2 regions of the Exiguobacterium sp. s59 genome follow, and region 1 is predicted to be linked to the other one. Evidence: predicted binding sites of a transcription regulator. Region 1 holds the regulator's gene; the other holds the start of a gene.
What was found. Region 1 encodes LexA, which represses DNA repair genes until DNA is damaged. Its sites were predicted from a motif close to CGAACATATGTTCG; they were not measured.
Positions count from the first base shown of each region.

Region 1 (8,418 bases):
CGCACATGCGTTACCCGTCCCGGCCTATATGCCGGGATACGAAGACGATGTCATTATGGCGGCTGGAACGTTCATTCAAGGTTCGTCGATCGAGCTATCAGCGGATGGCCCGCTTCGGGCACCTTATACAGCGTACGTTCAAGGTGGTCTGACGTATGCTCACGTAAAAGTCGCTCTCATGTTGGCGTTGAGCCAATTACACGACAAAGGATTGGTCGAATTCAACGATCAAAATCAACACACGCATTTGTAACCATTCTGTCATGTTAACTTTCTTAACATCTATTGACAGGATTGTTGTCATGTATTATTCTCACATTGTGAGACAGAAAAGGAGGGGTAAGGATGGCTGATCAATTTCGTCGCTCCAACCCGTTGTTTCCGATTGGAATCGTCCAAGATCTGACGCAACTGACTGGTAGACAGATTCGGTATTATGAAGAACAGGGTCTGATTTCGCCTAGTCGGACGGAATCGAAACGACGGCTTTATTCCTTTAATGATGTCGAACGTCTACTCGCAATCAAGGATTACATTGACCAAGGCTTTAATTTGGCGGCAATTCGCCACATGTTAGAGCAAGAAGGTGAGAAGGAAGCGGAAACAACTGCTCCGACCGCACCGGTCAATGAAGCACCAAAGGTTTCGGAAAAAGAGTTACATCATTTATTGAAAACACAGCTTCAAGAAGCCGGCCGTTTCAATAAGACGTCGCTCATTCAAGGTGAGCTTTCGCGTTTTTATCGATAACGACGCACACATCAACCATTACACAATGTGAGAGGGGACATTTTACCATGGCCAGAAAAACGTTCACAAAAGAAGACATTAAACGCATCGCACAAGAGGAAGACGTACGCTTTATTCGTCTTCAATTCACGGACATCCTCGGAACAATTAAAAACGTCGAGGTACCGATTAGCCAATTGGACAAAGCACTTGATAACAAGATGATGTTTGACGGATCGTCAATCGAAGGATTCGTCCGCATCGAGGAATCAGACATGTACTTATATCCAGACCTCAACACATGGGTTGTCTTCCCGTGGACAGATGGCAGCGGAAAAGTCGCTCGCTTAATTTGTGATATTTATAACCCAGACGGTACACCGTTCAGCGGTGACCCACGCGGTACACTCAAGCGTAACCTTGAGAAAATGCAAAAACTTGGCTTCTCAGCGTTCAACGTTGGACCAGAGCCAGAGTTCTTCTTGTTCAAGAAAGACGCATCAGGCCGTCCGACACTTGAGCTCAATGACCAAGGTGGATACTTCGACTTGGCACCAGTTGACCTCGGTGAGAACTGCCGTAAAGAAATCGTCATCGAACTTGAAAACATGGGCTTTGAAATCGAAGCATCACACCACGAAGTTGCACCAGGGCAACATGAAATCGACTTCAAATACGCGGATGCTGTCACAACGGCAGATAACATCCAAACGTTCAAGCTCGTCGTTAAGACGATTGCTGCGAAGTATGGTCTTCACGCGACATTCATGCCGAAGCCACTCTTTGGTGTAAACGGTTCAGGAATGCACGCGAACATGTCACTCTTCAAAGGCGACACGAACGTCTTCTACGATCCAAATGGCGACATGGAACTTTCAGACACAGCTCGCGCATTCACAGCTGGTATTTTGGAGCACGCTCGTGCGTTCACGGCAGTATGTAACCCGACTGTGAACTCTTACAAGCGTCTCGTACCAGGCTACGAAGCACCTTGCTACGTTGCATGGAGCGCACGTAACCGTTCACCGCTCGTACGTGTTCCAGCAGCACGTGGTCTCTCGACTCGTATCGAAGTACGTTCGGTTGACCCAGCGGCTAACCCGTACCTTGCACTTGCTGCCCTCTTGGCTTCAGGTCTTGACGGAATCGAAAAAGATTTGAACGCACCAAAACCAATCGACAGCAACATCTACGTGATGGACAAGCCAGAGCGTGTAGCGAACGGAATCGACGATCTCCCAGCAACACTCTTTGATGCACTCGAAGTCCTTCGTGCGGATAAAGTCGTGATGGAATCACTCGGTGAGCACATCGGCGAACATTTCCTCGAATTGAAAGAAATCGAGTGGGATATGTTCCGTATGCAAGTAACGGAGTGGGAGCGCGATCAGTACATGACGCTCTACTAATAATAGAAGTATGCAAAAGAGCAATGGATGTCCTTCTTCAGAAGGATCGTTCATTGCTCTTTTTGTTGTGCTTCAGATGAAGCAGATATATATAAAGGACCACCTTCCGTGATCAGTCGGAAGGTGGTCCTTTCGTCGGTCAAAATGCTTTTTTTATAAATGTCGATGTATAGTCGAGTGCCGTATGCAATGTCGTCGCGAATACGAGTCCTAGAAAGAACGGCATGCCGTGAACGTCCACCCATGACCGAATCTCCGCCTCATATGCCGTAAAAGGTAATAGCAGGATGAGCGGAAAGCCGATGTACGCAATCCGAATCACATCACTCAAACCAGGTAAATGCGAGAAGAGCGAGCGGTGCGGCATGAGCTTCACATAAGGTAGCCATATCAATTTAAGTGGACCCCATCGATAATAGGCATCTGATTTTAGATCGAGATCCGGGGAGAGCCAGAGTGTGCCGATAATCGCACCGATGATCAATGCGAACGGAACATCGATTTCAAGAAAAGGCGTGGCAACCGCAAGTGCTCCGGTTGCCACGAGATTCGTTCGAGTATGTGTCTTGCCACTAGCCATTAGTGAATCGTCCGGTATACACCGATAACCTTCCCTAAAATCGAAACATTGTCAAAATACATCGCTTCTAACTCATCATTTTCCGGTTGGAGACGAACTTTTGAAGCTTCTTTATAGATTCGTTTCACCGTCGCCTCACCCTCATCGGTCATAGCGACGACAATCTCTCCATTGTCGGCCGTGCTCTGCTGGCGGACGAGCACGCGGTCTCCGTCCAAAATCCCAGCGTTAATCATCGAATCCCCAGAAACCGACAACATGTATACATTATCTGAACCAACGATATGTGCCGGGAGCGGGAAGTGTTCTTCCACGTTCTCGATGGCGGTAATCGGTGTCCCGGCGGTAACTTTCCCGATAACCGGTACGTACATGACGGACTCTTGTTCTTCCATTGCCGGCATATCTTCAGTCAAAATCTCAATCGCGCGAGGCTTCGTCTTGTCCCGACGAATCAACCCGCGTTTTTCTAGACGATCTAGGTGACCGTGTACGGTCGAACTAGAAGCAAGGCCGACGGCTTCTCCAATTTCACGAACAGAAGGTGGATATCCCTTTGCTCGAACTTCATCTTTGATGAAATCAAGAATCTGTTGTTGTCGCGCTGACATTTTTTTCATTATGTTCACCTCGATGTAATCGAATAACCTGCAAACGCATCCTATTCTTTATGTGTCTAGTGTAACACAAGAACACATGAGCGTACAAACATTCGTTCGTTATTTTCTGTTGACCGAACACGGGTTCTTGTTTTATGATGAGAACAGATAAACGAACAAACGTTCTAACGAACATATATTCTTATACAGGAGGCAATGCAATTATGAAAGATACACTCAACGGAATCATTTTAGTCGGAATGCTCTTGGTCGGGATGTTCGCTTTTTATTTGGCAGGAGAGATGCGGGGGGAACCGGCAGCGGTTGAACCAGTCGTCACATCGGAACGCACGATTGAAGAAGAGGTCGCGTATGTCCAGGCAGAATCACTCGAAGCACAGATCATGGCGGAGCGAGAAGAGCATAACGAACGTAAAACAAAATGGTATGCCGCTGAGTGATCGTTCATCATTGCGTACCGTTCTCGAACTGTGTATCGTAAGGAATGAATGCGATGAAAGGGAGTGATGCGATGCGAGTCGTCATCTATTGTCGGGTATCGACGAACAAGTCCACCCAAGAGACATCACTCAGTCGGCAAGTCGATGAATTACAGCAACTGGCTTCGCAACTAGGGGCAGAAGTCATAGATATCATCACGGAACAAGAAAGTGGGTACGAGGTGAATCGAAAGGGCTTGCTTGATTTACTTGACCACGTGTCGACGTCTGATTTGGACGCCGTGCTTGTCACGGACGACAGTCGCTTGGGGCGAGGAAATGCCAAGATTGCCATCTTGCACACATTAATGAAACACGACGTTCGGTTGTTGACGATGCAATCGACATCGGACTACGTCGTTTCCGATGCCGAGAAGATGGTGTTGGAGATTGTCAGTGTCGTTGAAGAATATCAGCGGAAAATTCACAACGCTAAAATTTCTCGTGGGATGCGTCGTGCCGTTGCCAACGGATTCAATCCGCAACGGAACATTCAGAACAACGATCAAGGTGGGCGACATCGAATCGAAGTACCAATTGAAGAGATCATTCAACTGCGCGAACGTGGGTTGACGTTTGCCGAGATTGCGGCAACGCTCCGTGGATTCGGGTATGAAGTGTCGAAAGCGACCGTGAATCGACGGTATCTCGAGCACCAGTCAGTTGCTGAAACTTGATTCTTCCTCTCTGATTTTGTAAAGTATAAGAACAAATTCACTAGAGAGGGGGCGAGTCAGATGTTAGCACCAGGACAATTGGAGCGAATCAATTTCCTCGCCAACAAAGCGAAGACAGAAGGACTGTCTCAAGATGAAATGAACGAGCAACAAAACCTACGCCAAGAATATTTGAAGGCGTTCCGTCAATCGTTCAAGTCGCAAATGATGGGCATGAAAGTCGTGGATCCAGATGGCAACGACGTCACGCCTGAGAAATTGAAAGAAGATCAAAAACGCTATCGTGGCGAGTGATGCTGAATGCACATCCTATTTCGTATAGGATGTGCATTTTTGTTATACACGAACGCTCATCAGACGAACGGATTTCGGTTCATTTCATGCAATTGAAGGAAACGATTTCAATGAATGTGTTATACTAATTAATTAGTTGTGACACACGAATGAGTGTGATAAAATATGACGGGTAGAAAACCTTCTTAACACAGAGAGGATGAAATTAGTGGAAACAACTACTAAAGAATTATTAGCGATTAACTCGATCCGGACGCTCTCAATTGATGCGGTCCAAAAAGCGAACTCTGGTCACCCAGGGATGCCGATGGGTGCTGCACCTATGGCGTTTACACTTTGGACAGACAAAATGCGTCATAACCCGAAAAACCCGAACTGGTTCAACCGTGACCGTTTCGTACTTTCGGCAGGCCACGGATCGATGCTCTTGTATTCGCTCCTTCACTTGTCTGGATATGATTTGTCGATGGACGACCTTAAATCATTCCGTCAAATGGACTCGAAGACTCCTGGTCACCCAGAGTACCGTCATACGGCTGGTGTAGATGCGACGACGGGACCGCTTGGACAAGGGATTGCGATGGCTGTCGGGATGGCCATGGCAGAGAAGCATTTAGAAGCGACTTACAACCGCGACGAGTTCAACGTCGTTGACCACTACACGTTCGGGATTTGCGGAGATGGAGATTTGATGGAAGGTGTTTCAGCGGAAGCAGCATCACTCGCTGGTCACTTGAAGCTCGGTAAACTTGTCGTGCTTTACGATTCAAATGATATCTCGCTCGATGGCGATCTTCACAAGTCGTTCTCTGAAAGCGTAGAAGACCGTTTCAACGCATACGGATGGCAAGTCATTCGTGTTGAAGACGGAACAGATATCGATTCAATCGCAAAAGCAATCGACGCAGCGAAAGCTGAGACGTCAAAACCAACATTGATTGAAGTGAAAACGGTCATCGGATTCGGTTCACCGAACAAGTCAGGGAAATCAGCCTCACACGGTGCACCACTCGGAGACGCTGAAATCGAATTGACGAAACAGTTCTATAAATGGGAAGGCGAATCGTTCTACGTGCCGAACGAAGTATACGACTTGTTCAACGAGAAAGTTGTCGAGCCTGGCGCAAAATACGAGTCAGACTGGAACGAACTCGTAGAAGCATATAAATCGGCACACCCAGAACTCGGTGCACAGTTCGAGCGTGCGATGAACAACGAACTTCCTGAAGGTTGGGACAGTGAGTTGCCGACATTCGAAATCGGTTCGAAAAAAGCAACACGTCAAACGAGCGGTGAAGTGTTGAACGCAATCGCAAAAGCAGTACCGACACTCTTCGGTGGATCGGCTGACCTTGCCGGTTCAAACAACTCGATGATTAAGGGTGCAGTGGACTTCGATGAAGATCCAGCTGGACGTAACATCTGGTTCGGTGTTCGTGAGTTCGCAATGGCGGCAGCTGTAAACGGAATGGCACTTCACGGTGGCGTACTTCCTTACGGTGCGACATTCTTCGTCTTCTCGGATTACCTTCGCCCGGCAGTCCGTCTTGCTGCACTCATGGGACTCCCATCGACGTTCATCTTGACGCACGACTCAATCGCAGTCGGTGAAGATGGTCCGACACACGAGCCGGTTGAACACTTGATGAGCTTCCGTGCGATGCCAAACCTCTCTGTTCTTCGCCCGGCAGACGGTAAAGAAACGATTGCTGCTTGGAAACAAGCTGTGACATCGAAAACGACACCGTCACTTCTTGTCTTGACTCGTCAAGCGTTGCCTGAGCTTGAAGGCACATCGATTGAAACGGCAGGAAAAGGAGCATATGTCGTTGCAGGAGAATCGAAAGATGCAGACGTCCTCTTACTCGGAACAGGTTCGGAAGTACACGTCCTCGTCGAAGCGCGTGAACAGCTCGCGTCAGAAGGTGTGAATGCGGCAGTTGTTTCAATGCCATCATGGGAACTCTTTGAAGCTCAATCTGCTGAATATAAAGAATCTGTCCTTCCATCTTCAATCACGAAGCGTGTATCACTTGAAGCGGGTGCGACACTTGGATGGTACAAATATGTAGGATTCGGTGGAAAAGTACTCGGAATCGACAAGTTCGGGGCATCTGCACCTGGAGACCTTCTTATGAAAGAATACGGGATGTCAGTCGACAACGTCGTCAATGCAGTGAAATCACTTTAATCGAATGCTAGAATGTTGTGGCGGCCGCTCATTTGGCCGTCACTTTTTTTCTGCACGACTAGCGAAGTTGTTCAATTTAGTGTATAGTAAAAAACGATGTTTCATATGGTAGAGGAGGTAAAGCCTTGAGTACATTATTCTGGATTCTTCTTGTCGTGGCAGCACTCATCGGGGGTATCGCGATCGGATTCTTCATTGCGCGTAAATACATGATGAACTACCTTGAACAGAACCCGCCAATCAATGAAGATATGATTCGTACGTTGATGATGCAAATGGGTCAAAAGCCATCACAGAAGAAAGTCAACCAAGTGATGCGCGCCATGAACGTGCAGATGAAAAACGAAAAGAAATCATAATCAGTCATGAAAGCACTTCGGTCTCCGAAGTGCTTTTTTGCTTCCTCTTTTTGTTAGACAATCGAACAAACTTTCGCTACGATTAATGAATAATCTTCATGTAAAGACAAAGGGGGCGTTTCACATTCGTGTATTTAAACAATTATCTTGGTTTTTACGTCTCGAGTGGAGGACGTATGCACTTGGCATCGTCTTACTCGTATTCGTGGCGGGATTAGAATTAATTCCACCGCGCATCATCGGTCGGATCGTAGATGAGATCAACCGTGGTTCACTTTCGTCGAACACGCTTTGGATGTTACTAGGCGGTCTGGCTGCCGTCGGAATCGGAAATTATGTTGCCCGCTTCTTTTGGCGCTATTTTATCTTCGGCGCTTCAATTCGACTAGGGAGAATGCTTCGAAGCCAACTGTATCGGCACTTTACAGATCTTGATCAACGATTTTACAAAAAGTCACGTGTCGGCGACCTGATGGCTCACGCAACAAATGATGTACAAGCCGTATCCATGACGGCAGGGGCAGGGATTTTAACACTTGTCGATAGCGTGACACTTGGAACGTTCGTCATCATCACGATGATTACAACAATCAGTTGGAAGCTCACGCTCGTCGCTTTGCTCCCACTCCCGATCATGGTCGCTCTGACAACGCGATATGGGAAGATGTTACATAGCCGATTTGGGGTCGCCCAAGCGGCATTTTCAGAATTGAATGACAAAGTACAGGAAAGTGTGAGTGGGGTTCGTGTCTTGAAGTCGACCGGGGAAGTCGAACGAGACGTAGACTCGTTCGAGAACTTATCGAGTGAGGTCATGGCAAAAAACGTACGGGTTGCCAAAATTGATGCCCTGTATGATCCAACTATCTTTGGTATTGTCGGTTTGTCGTATATCCTCTCAGTTGGCTATGGGGCGGTCTTGATTGAACAAGGTGAATTGACAATCGGACAAATTGTAAGCTTCACTGCCTATTTGGCACTATTGACATGGCCGATGTTAGCTTTTGGATGGCTCTTCAACATTGTCGAGCGTGGACGGGCGTCGTACGACCGGATTGAACGAATGCTCGCCGTCAAACC
Region 1 is NZ_JACSKG010000004.1:268,815-277,232, reverse strand. Features, by position in the region: gene KNO91_RS09580 (methionine gamma-lyase family protein) at 1-253, shown strand, start outside; gene KNO91_RS09575 (MerR family transcriptional regulator) at 346-750, shown strand; gene glnA (type I glutamate--ammonia ligase) at 798-2,138, shown strand; gene KNO91_RS09565 (metal-binding protein) at 2,278-2,718, opposite strand; gene lexA (transcriptional repressor LexA) at 2,718-3,338, opposite strand; gene KNO91_RS09555 (hypothetical protein) at 3,542-3,778, shown strand; gene KNO91_RS09550 (YneB family resolvase-like protein) at 3,850-4,494, shown strand; gene KNO91_RS09545 (DUF896 domain-containing protein) at 4,555-4,788, shown strand; gene tkt (transketolase) at 4,988-6,979, shown strand; gene KNO91_RS09535 (YneF family protein) at 7,105-7,338, shown strand; gene KNO91_RS09530 (ABC transporter transmembrane domain-containing protein) at 7,463-8,418, shown strand, end outside.

Region 2 (8,418 bases), on a different contig from region 1:
GCGCAGTGAAGAGCAGGCGGTCATGGCCGAACAGAACCGGATTATCAGCGAACAGCTCGAGGCGATTGCAACGGCAGAACGCGAAGCCGCCGAGGCTGCAGAACGCGCGAAACGGGAAGCTGAGGCACGTGCTGCGGAAGAGCGGGCGCGCGCCGAAGCAGAGAAACGGGAAGCGGAGACAGAGGTCGTAGTACCTGAAGTGGCTCCACCGCCAGCACAGCCGGCTGAAACGCCGACGAATGTGTCCACGTCGACTAGATTTGTCCGCCCCGTGTCCGGTTACGTCTCGAGCCCGTTCGGACCGCGGAACAATCCGTTGACAGGTGTCCCTGAGATCCATAAGGGGATCGACCTCGTCAACGCCCAAGGGACACCGATTGTCGCGAGCGCACCGGGTGTGGTCATCAAGGCGGCACCGGCGACCGGATATGGGAACGTCGTTTTCGTCTCTCACGTCATGAACGGGGAGATTTGGACGACCGTCTACGCCCATCTGAACGCCATCACGGTCGGCGCCGGTCAACAAGTCGCGGCAGGACAGACGGTCGGGACGCTCGGCAACACCGGCTGGTCGACCGGACCGCACCTCCACTTTGAGTTACATCGAGGAAAATGGGCACCGGGACAACCGAATGCGATTGACCCAGCCCCGTATATTGGATACTGACTAAAGCGGACGCGTCCCAAATATGTGGAACGCGTCCGCTTTTCCTCTCGTTTTTGCTATACTAATGAAAAGACTTACAAAGAGAAATGAGGGACCAACCCGTGAAAAATTCAACCGCAGGACTACTCGCTGGCACAACGTTCGTGGCTGGGGCCGGTGCAGGCCTTGCGACGATGGCGTTTACAGACACATCACTTCCGATTCAGACGAATGCGGAAGGCTGGGATAAAGTCGACCAAGTGCGTGATTTGATTGAGGAACATTCGTTACAAGACATCTCGGAAGAGGATTTATTGACAGGAGCGCTCGACGGCATGACCGCAGCACTCGATGATCCATACTCGGATTTCTTGGACGCGGAAGAAACATCGCAATTTACTGACTCGATTGAATCGAGTTTTGAAGGAATCGGCGCAACTTTGGAGAAGAAAGGAGAAGACATCTTAATCGTCGCTCCGATCAAAGGCGCTCCAGCCGAGGAGGCGGGCCTTCGCCCCGGTGACATCATCACAGCGGTCGACGGGGAGTCGATCGAAGGAATGGATGTACAAGAAGCCGTCCAACTCATCCGAGGGGAAAAAGGGACGACCGTCACATTGACGATTCGCCGTGGCAGTCAGACGGCGGACTATGAGATCACGCGTGACACGATCCCAATCGAGACGGTGTTCTCAGAAGTGAAAGAGCAGGACGGTAAAAAGATTGGCTATCTTCAAGTGACACAGTTCTCCGAACCGACGGCCGATGAGTTTCTCGAACAGCTCGAACAGCTCGAGTCAGAGGATATCGATAGCTTGATCATCGACGTGCGTGGGAACCCAGGTGGGCTCTTACCAGCCGTCATCGAGATGTCTGAAGGGTTCGTCCCGACATCAAAACCGGTCGTTCAAATCGAGAATGCGGACGGGGACCGTGACGCTCAAAATGGTCGCGCCCGCGAAGCAAAACCGTACAATCTTTTCGTCTTGACGGATGAGGGCTCTGCCTCGGCATCTGAGATTTTGACGGGTGCGATGAAAGAAGGAGCAGGCGCAACAATCATCGGAACGAAGACGTTCGGGAAAGGCGTCGTCCAGACGGCATTTGATTTAGAGGACGGTAGCAACCTGAAGTTGACGACGAGCAAATGGCTCACGCCAGACGGGAACTGGATCAATAAAAAAGGAATCGAGCCGGATATTGAAGTGGCTCAACCAGATTACTTTAATGTGACCCGTGTCTTGACAGAAGAAGAGTCACTAAAAGTCGGCGATTACGGCGATGCCGTCTCGAACTTGCATAAAATTTTGACGGGAATCGGCTACGAGCCAGGTGGTCAACCGGGATACTTCGGAGACACGATGGCAGAAGCCGTGAAAGCATTCCAGACAGACAATGGTCTCGAGGCTTCAGGGACTGTCGATGAAGAGACCGCTTCGGCGCTCGAATCGAAGTTGCTCGAGGCGATTCAAGATGAGGCGAACGATGCCCAATTGAACCGAGCGCTCGAAGAAGCCGCAAAATAACGTTGAATGAAAGAAAGGATTGGACCGCGTGGAAGTTGTACGAATGAGTGTTACGGCTTTATTGACGTTGTTAGGTAGTCCGCTGTTTTGGGTGACGCTCGTCGCCCTTACATACATATCGATGACACGAGTCAAACGAGAACGAGCCATGTTTCGTTCGAGACGACGCTCGCCGAAGTCGGAATGGAAGCATTTCATCTGGCCAAGTCTTCTTCTAGCGGTCCTCGCATCAGCCGCGACGATCGTACTTGAGACGACCATCACGTTTGAGTGGGCCGTCTCGTTCACAGTGCTCTATACGCTAGTGGTGTTGACGATGCATCCGCGATTCTTCAATCCGGTGCTTCCGCTTCTCGTCTTGTTCGGGGTCGTCATGTTGCGCGATGTCGTCTCTTATGGGGCGCTCAGTGATTGGGTGATCGAGCTCGCTCGAGTCGATTGGACGGTATATGCCCTCACGTTCGGGCTCGTCACGCTCGCGGAAGCGATCCTTTTACGCTGGAATGGACCAAAAGAGACGTCCCCGACACTGATCTTATCGAAACGCGGTCAGTTCATCGGGGGGCATGTCGTCAAACGGATTTGGTTTTTCCCGCTTGTCGTCTTCTTGCCACCGACGTTCGGTCTCGACTGGCCGATGGTTCCCATCATTCTTCCGATTCCAATCGGAGTCAGCTTGTTGTCGACCGGCGCATTGCCGGGAACGCTACTTGCACGATTGAGCAATTATCGCGCAGTGCTCGCATTGATTGCTCTCGGTCTATTTGGTCTCTCGTATGTATGGGAGATTCCATATGTCGACTATGCCGTGTTTGCCTTGTTCGTGCTATATGAGCTTGGGCTTCAGTGGATCAAACGAGAAAATCGTGGCACGACACCTGTCTTCATCAATGGAAATCGCGGGGCGGTCATCGTCGACACGCTTCCGAATTCACCGGGAGAGGCGATGCAACTCATCCCAGGTGAATCGATTTATAAAGTCAATGGAACGATCATCACAGGAGGGCATAGCTTTTACGAGGCGCTCCAGCAACATAAACCGTACATCAAGCTCGAAGTGCTGAATCTGAACGGGGACATCCGTTTCGTTCAGCGTGCGATGTATGAGACCGATCCACACGAACTCGGTATCTTGTTCGTCGGGGAGCCGACGAGTCCACGTGTCCGCCTCCGTAAATTGTAAGAGTATCCTAACGGGTACTCTTTTTTTGCATACGAAAAGGGCACCCGTTAGGATGCCCTTTCATCTTATACGTCAAGTTTTGATGGTTTGAATGCCATCGTTGCTTCGACGGCGTGTTGCCAACCTTTGTAGAGTGCTTCGCGATGAGACTCGTCCATGTTTGGCTCGAACTTCTTATCGAGTTTCCACTGCTCTTTGATCTCTGCTTGGTCTTTCCAGAAACCAACAGCGAGACCTGCCAAGTAAGCGGCACCGAGTGCAGTCGTTTCACTCACTTCCGGACGTTCAACCGGAACGTCGAGGATGTCCGATTGGAACTGCATGAGGAAGTTGTTGCTGACGGCTCCACCATCGACACGGAGTGTCTTCAAGTTGATACCTGAATCGTTCTCCATCGATGTGAGGACGTCACGCGTCTGATAAGCGAGTGACTCGATCGTCGCACGGACCAACTGTTCTTTCTCTGTTCCGCGTGTGAGGCCGAAGATGGCTCCACGAACGTCAGAGTTCCAGTATGGTGCACCGAGACCAACGAAGGCTGGTACGACGTATACGCCTTCTGTCGATTCGATACGCGTCGCATATTGTTCTGAGTCTTTCGCTGATTTCAGCATCCGTAATCCGTCACGGAGCCATTGAATTGCCGAACCGGCCACGAAGATTGAACCTTCGAGCGCATACTCAACTTTTCCGTTATAGCCCCATGCGATTGTCGTCAAAAGACCGTGATCCGATTTGACGGCTTCTTCACCCGTGTTCATGAGCATGAAGCAACCTGTACCGTACGTGTTCTTTCCTTCACCTTTTTCGAAGCATGTTTGACCGAACAAGGCAGCCTGTTGGTCACCAGCCGCGCCGGCGATTGGTACTTCGAATCCGAAGAAGTGATATGGGATCGTGTTTGCATATACTTCACTCGAAGGTTTGACTTCAGGAAGCATTGATTTCGGTACCGTCAAGATTTCGAGTAACTCGTCATCCCACTTCTGTTCGTAAATGTTATACATGAGTGTACGTGATGCGTTCGAATAATCCGTTACGTGGGCTTTACCACCTGAGAGTTTCCAGATGAGCCATGTATCGATTGTTCCGAAGAGGAGTTCACCGTTTTCGGCTTTCTCACGAGCGCCTTCGACGTTATCCAAAATCCATTTCACTTTCGTACCTGAGAAGTAGGCATCGATGAGGAGACCTGTTTTGTCACGGACCATATCCGAGTGACCTGCTGCTTTTAGTTCTTCACAGATATCAGCAGTTTGACGTGATTGCCAAACGACCGCGTTGTAAACAGGGCGTCCTGTTTCTTTCTCCCAAACGACTGCTGTCTCACGTTGGTTCGTGATCCCGATTCCAGCGATTTCATTCGGATCGATATCCGCCGAACCGAACGCTTCCGCCATGACCGCGAGGACAGAACCCCAAATTTCATTGGCGTTATGCTCGACCCAGCCTGGTTTTGGGAAATATTGTTTGAATTCGCGTTGTGCGACTGTGACAATTTTTCCATCATGATCAAAAATGATTGCCCGTGAACTTGTCGTTCCTTGGTCCAATGCTAGAATATAACGTTTTTCTTTCGCCATATGTGATTTCCTCCTTCAAAATTATGTGTTAAGGGACGAGAATGCCATATACGAGAGCGGCAATGACAGCACCAATAATCGGACCAACGACTGGAATCCATGAATAGCCCCAGTCAGATGAACCTTTTCCTTTAATCGGAAGGACAGCGTGGGCGATACGTGGCCCAAGGTCACGCGCTGGGTTGATCGCATATCCCGTCGTACCACCTAGTGAGAGACCGATTGAGACAATCAAGAAACCGACGATGAGCGGGTTGAGTCCATCTGCGAATGTGTTTGCCCCGAATGACAACAACGCAAACAAAAGGACGAATGTTCCGATAATCTCACCGATCAAGTTAGATGGTGTGTTGCGAATACCTGGTGCAGTTGAGAACGTTGCGAGTTTCAAACCTGGATCGTCCGTCGCATCGTAGTGCGGCTTGTAGTGGACATACACCAAACATGCCCCGATGAACGCTCCGATAAACTGAGCAAGGATGTAGAGTGGGACATCGGCCCATGGGAATTCTCCTGCTGTCGCGAGACCAATCGTGACGGCAGGGTTGATGTGTGCGCCTCCGTAAATACCGGCTGCGTAGACCCCGACCATAACCGCGAGACCCCAACCCATTGTGATAACAATCCAGCCAGAGTTTTCCGCTTTGGAATGGCGGAGGACGACGCCGGCGACGACACCGTTACCGAGCAGAATCAATAGCATCGTACCGATAATTTCACTTACAAATGCTGACATGTGATACTCCCCTTTCTCCCTATGCAATTTGACTTACCACTTCATTATATGCCCAAAATGTAAGCGTTTTAAAACAGTGTTTTTCAAAAATCCTACTTTTTTCCTACAAATGTTCACATTTACACCTGTAAACTTCACATAAAGGAGCAGACAGGGAGCGAAATATACACCAATTTGGCTTCCGTTTTTAAAATCGTGGGAATTTTAATCGAATAGGAACAAGGTCCAGGATTCGACTTTTCGTGTCCTATGTCACAAAAGCGATTACGATTAAACTCTCAGATGATGATTGGCGTGAGATTGGATGTTTCTTTTGAGACGGTAACGGAAAAAGAAAAGATGATATGAAAGAGAAATGGAATATATCCATCTACAAGCTAATAAGCGAATATTTGTTCGTGTCTATGATATAATAAAGACACTTATGAAATGAGAAGGTGAGGAGTATCTTATGGAATCGATCCCGTTTGCATTACATTCTGAATTTCAACCAGGAGGTGACCAGCCTGAAGCGATTCGGCAGCTTGTCGAAGGCGTGAATCGGGGAGACCGTTATCAGACGCTCCTCGGGGCGACTGGAACAGGGAAGACGTTTACTGTCTCGAACGTCATTCAAGAAGTGAAGAAACCGACACTCGTCCTTGCCCACAACAAGACGCTCGCGGGTCAACTCTATTCCGAGTTCAAAGAATTCTTCCCGAACAACGCGGTCGAATACTTTGTCAGTTATTACGACTATTATCAGCCGGAAGCGTACGTTCCTTCGACCGATACGTTCATCGAGAAGGATGCTTCCATTAACGATGAAATCGATAAGCTGCGTCACTCGGCGACGTCGGCTCTCTTTGAGCGGGATGACGTCATCATCGTCGCATCGGTCTCTTGTATATATGGTCTCGGTAACCCAGAAGAATACCGCAGTCTCGTCCTCAGCCTTCGGGTCGGAAAAGAGATGGGGCGTGACGAGATGCTTCGTAAACTCATCGACATTCAATATGAACGAAACGATATCGATTTCCAGCGCGGACGGTTCCGTGTCCGTGGGGACGTCGTCGAGATCTTCCCGGCTTCGCGTGACGAACACTGTATGCGAATCGAATTTTTCGGTGATGAGATCGATCGAATCCGTGAAATGGACCCGTTGACGGGAGAAATCATCGCAGACCGAGATCACGTCGCCATCTTCCCGGCATCCCACTTCGTCACACGCGATGAAAAACTTCAAAAGGCAATCGTTAATATCGAAGCGGAACTCGAAGAGCAACTCGAAAAGTTCCGTGAGGAAGGGAAGCTGCTTGAAGCGCAACGTCTCGAACAGCGAACGCATTACGATTTGGAGATGATGCGTGAAATGGGGTATTGTTCAGGCATCGAGAACTATTCGCGACACTTGAACTTAATGCCAGAAGGCTCGACCCCATATACATTGATCGATTACTTCCCAGAAGACTTCCTGCTCGTTGCCGATGAGTCGCACGTGACGCTGCCGCAAGTACGCGGGATGTATAACGGAGACCAGGCGCGGAAACAAGTGCTCGTCGACCACGGGTTCCGTCTCCCGTCTGCGAAAGACAACCGTCCGCTCAAGTTCGATGAGTTCGAGAAGAAAGTCTCACAAGCGATCTTCATCTCGGCGACACCAGGTCCGTATGAGCTCGAACATACACCGCACATGATCGAGCAGATCATTCGTCCGACGGGACTGCTCGACCCGACGATCGAGATTCATCCGATTAAAGGTCAGATCGATTATTTGATGGACCAGATTCGCGAACGCATCAAGCGAGACGAGCGTGTCCTCGTGACGACGCTCACGAAGAAGATGGCAGAGGACTTGTCCGACTACTTGCGTGAAGCGGGAATCAAGGTCAACTATATGCACTCCGAGATCAAGACGCTCGAACGGATTGAAATCATCCGAGATCTTCGTCTCGGGAAATACGACGTGCTCGTTGGAATCAACTTGTTGCGGGAAGGACTCGACATTCCTGAAGTCAGTCTCGTGACGATTCTTGATGCCGATAAGGAAGGGTTCCTTCGTTCTGACCGTTCGCTCATTCAGACGATTGGGCGGGCGGCCCGTAATGCGAACGGACACGTCATCCTGTTCGCGGACAAGATGACCGACTCGATGGCAAGAGCCATCGAAGAGACGGATCGTCGTCGTACGATTCAACAAGCTTATAATGAAGAACATGGCATCACGCCACAGACAATTCGTAAAGACGTTCGTGGCGTCATCCGAGCGACGGTCGAGGCCGAGGAAGAGGCGCTCGAATCACTCAGTACGATGAAACCGGCCGAACGCGAGGCAGCGATTGCCAAATTAGAAGAAGAAATGAAGCAAGCGGCGCGCGATCTTCAGTTCGAACGAGCGGCCGAATTGCGTGACTTAATCTTGGAGTTGAAGGTAGGGAATTAAATGGCTGAAAAGAAAAATGCGATTGTCATCAAAGGGGCACGCGTCAATAACTTAAAAAATATCGATATTGATATCCCACGTGACCAGCTCGTCGTCTTGACGGGCTTGTCCGGCTCCGGGAAATCGTCGCTCGCGTTCGACACGATTTATGCGGAAGGACAGCGCCGCTACGTCGAGAGTTTGTCTGCGTATGCCCGTCAGTTCCTCGGACAGATGGATAAACCGGACGTCGATACGATTGAAGGATTAAGTCCTGCCATCTCAATCGACCAGAAGACGACGAGCCGAAACCCACGTTCGACGGTCGGGACGGTGACCGAGA
Region 2 is NZ_JACSKG010000003.1:301,262-309,679, reverse strand. Features, by position in the region: gene KNO91_RS07475 (murein hydrolase activator EnvC family protein) at 1-667, shown strand, start outside; gene KNO91_RS07470 (S41 family peptidase) at 769-2,172, shown strand; gene KNO91_RS07465 (PDZ domain-containing protein) at 2,201-3,355, shown strand; gene glpK (glycerol kinase GlpK) at 3,421-4,938, opposite strand; gene KNO91_RS07455 (MIP/aquaporin family protein) at 4,967-5,674, opposite strand; gene uvrB (excinuclease ABC subunit UvrB) at 6,126-8,096, shown strand; gene uvrA (excinuclease ABC subunit UvrA) at 8,097-8,418, shown strand, end outside.
Region 2: the regulator LexA is predicted to act here: its motif matches at 6,060-6,073, upstream of uvrB (excinuclease ABC subunit UvrB).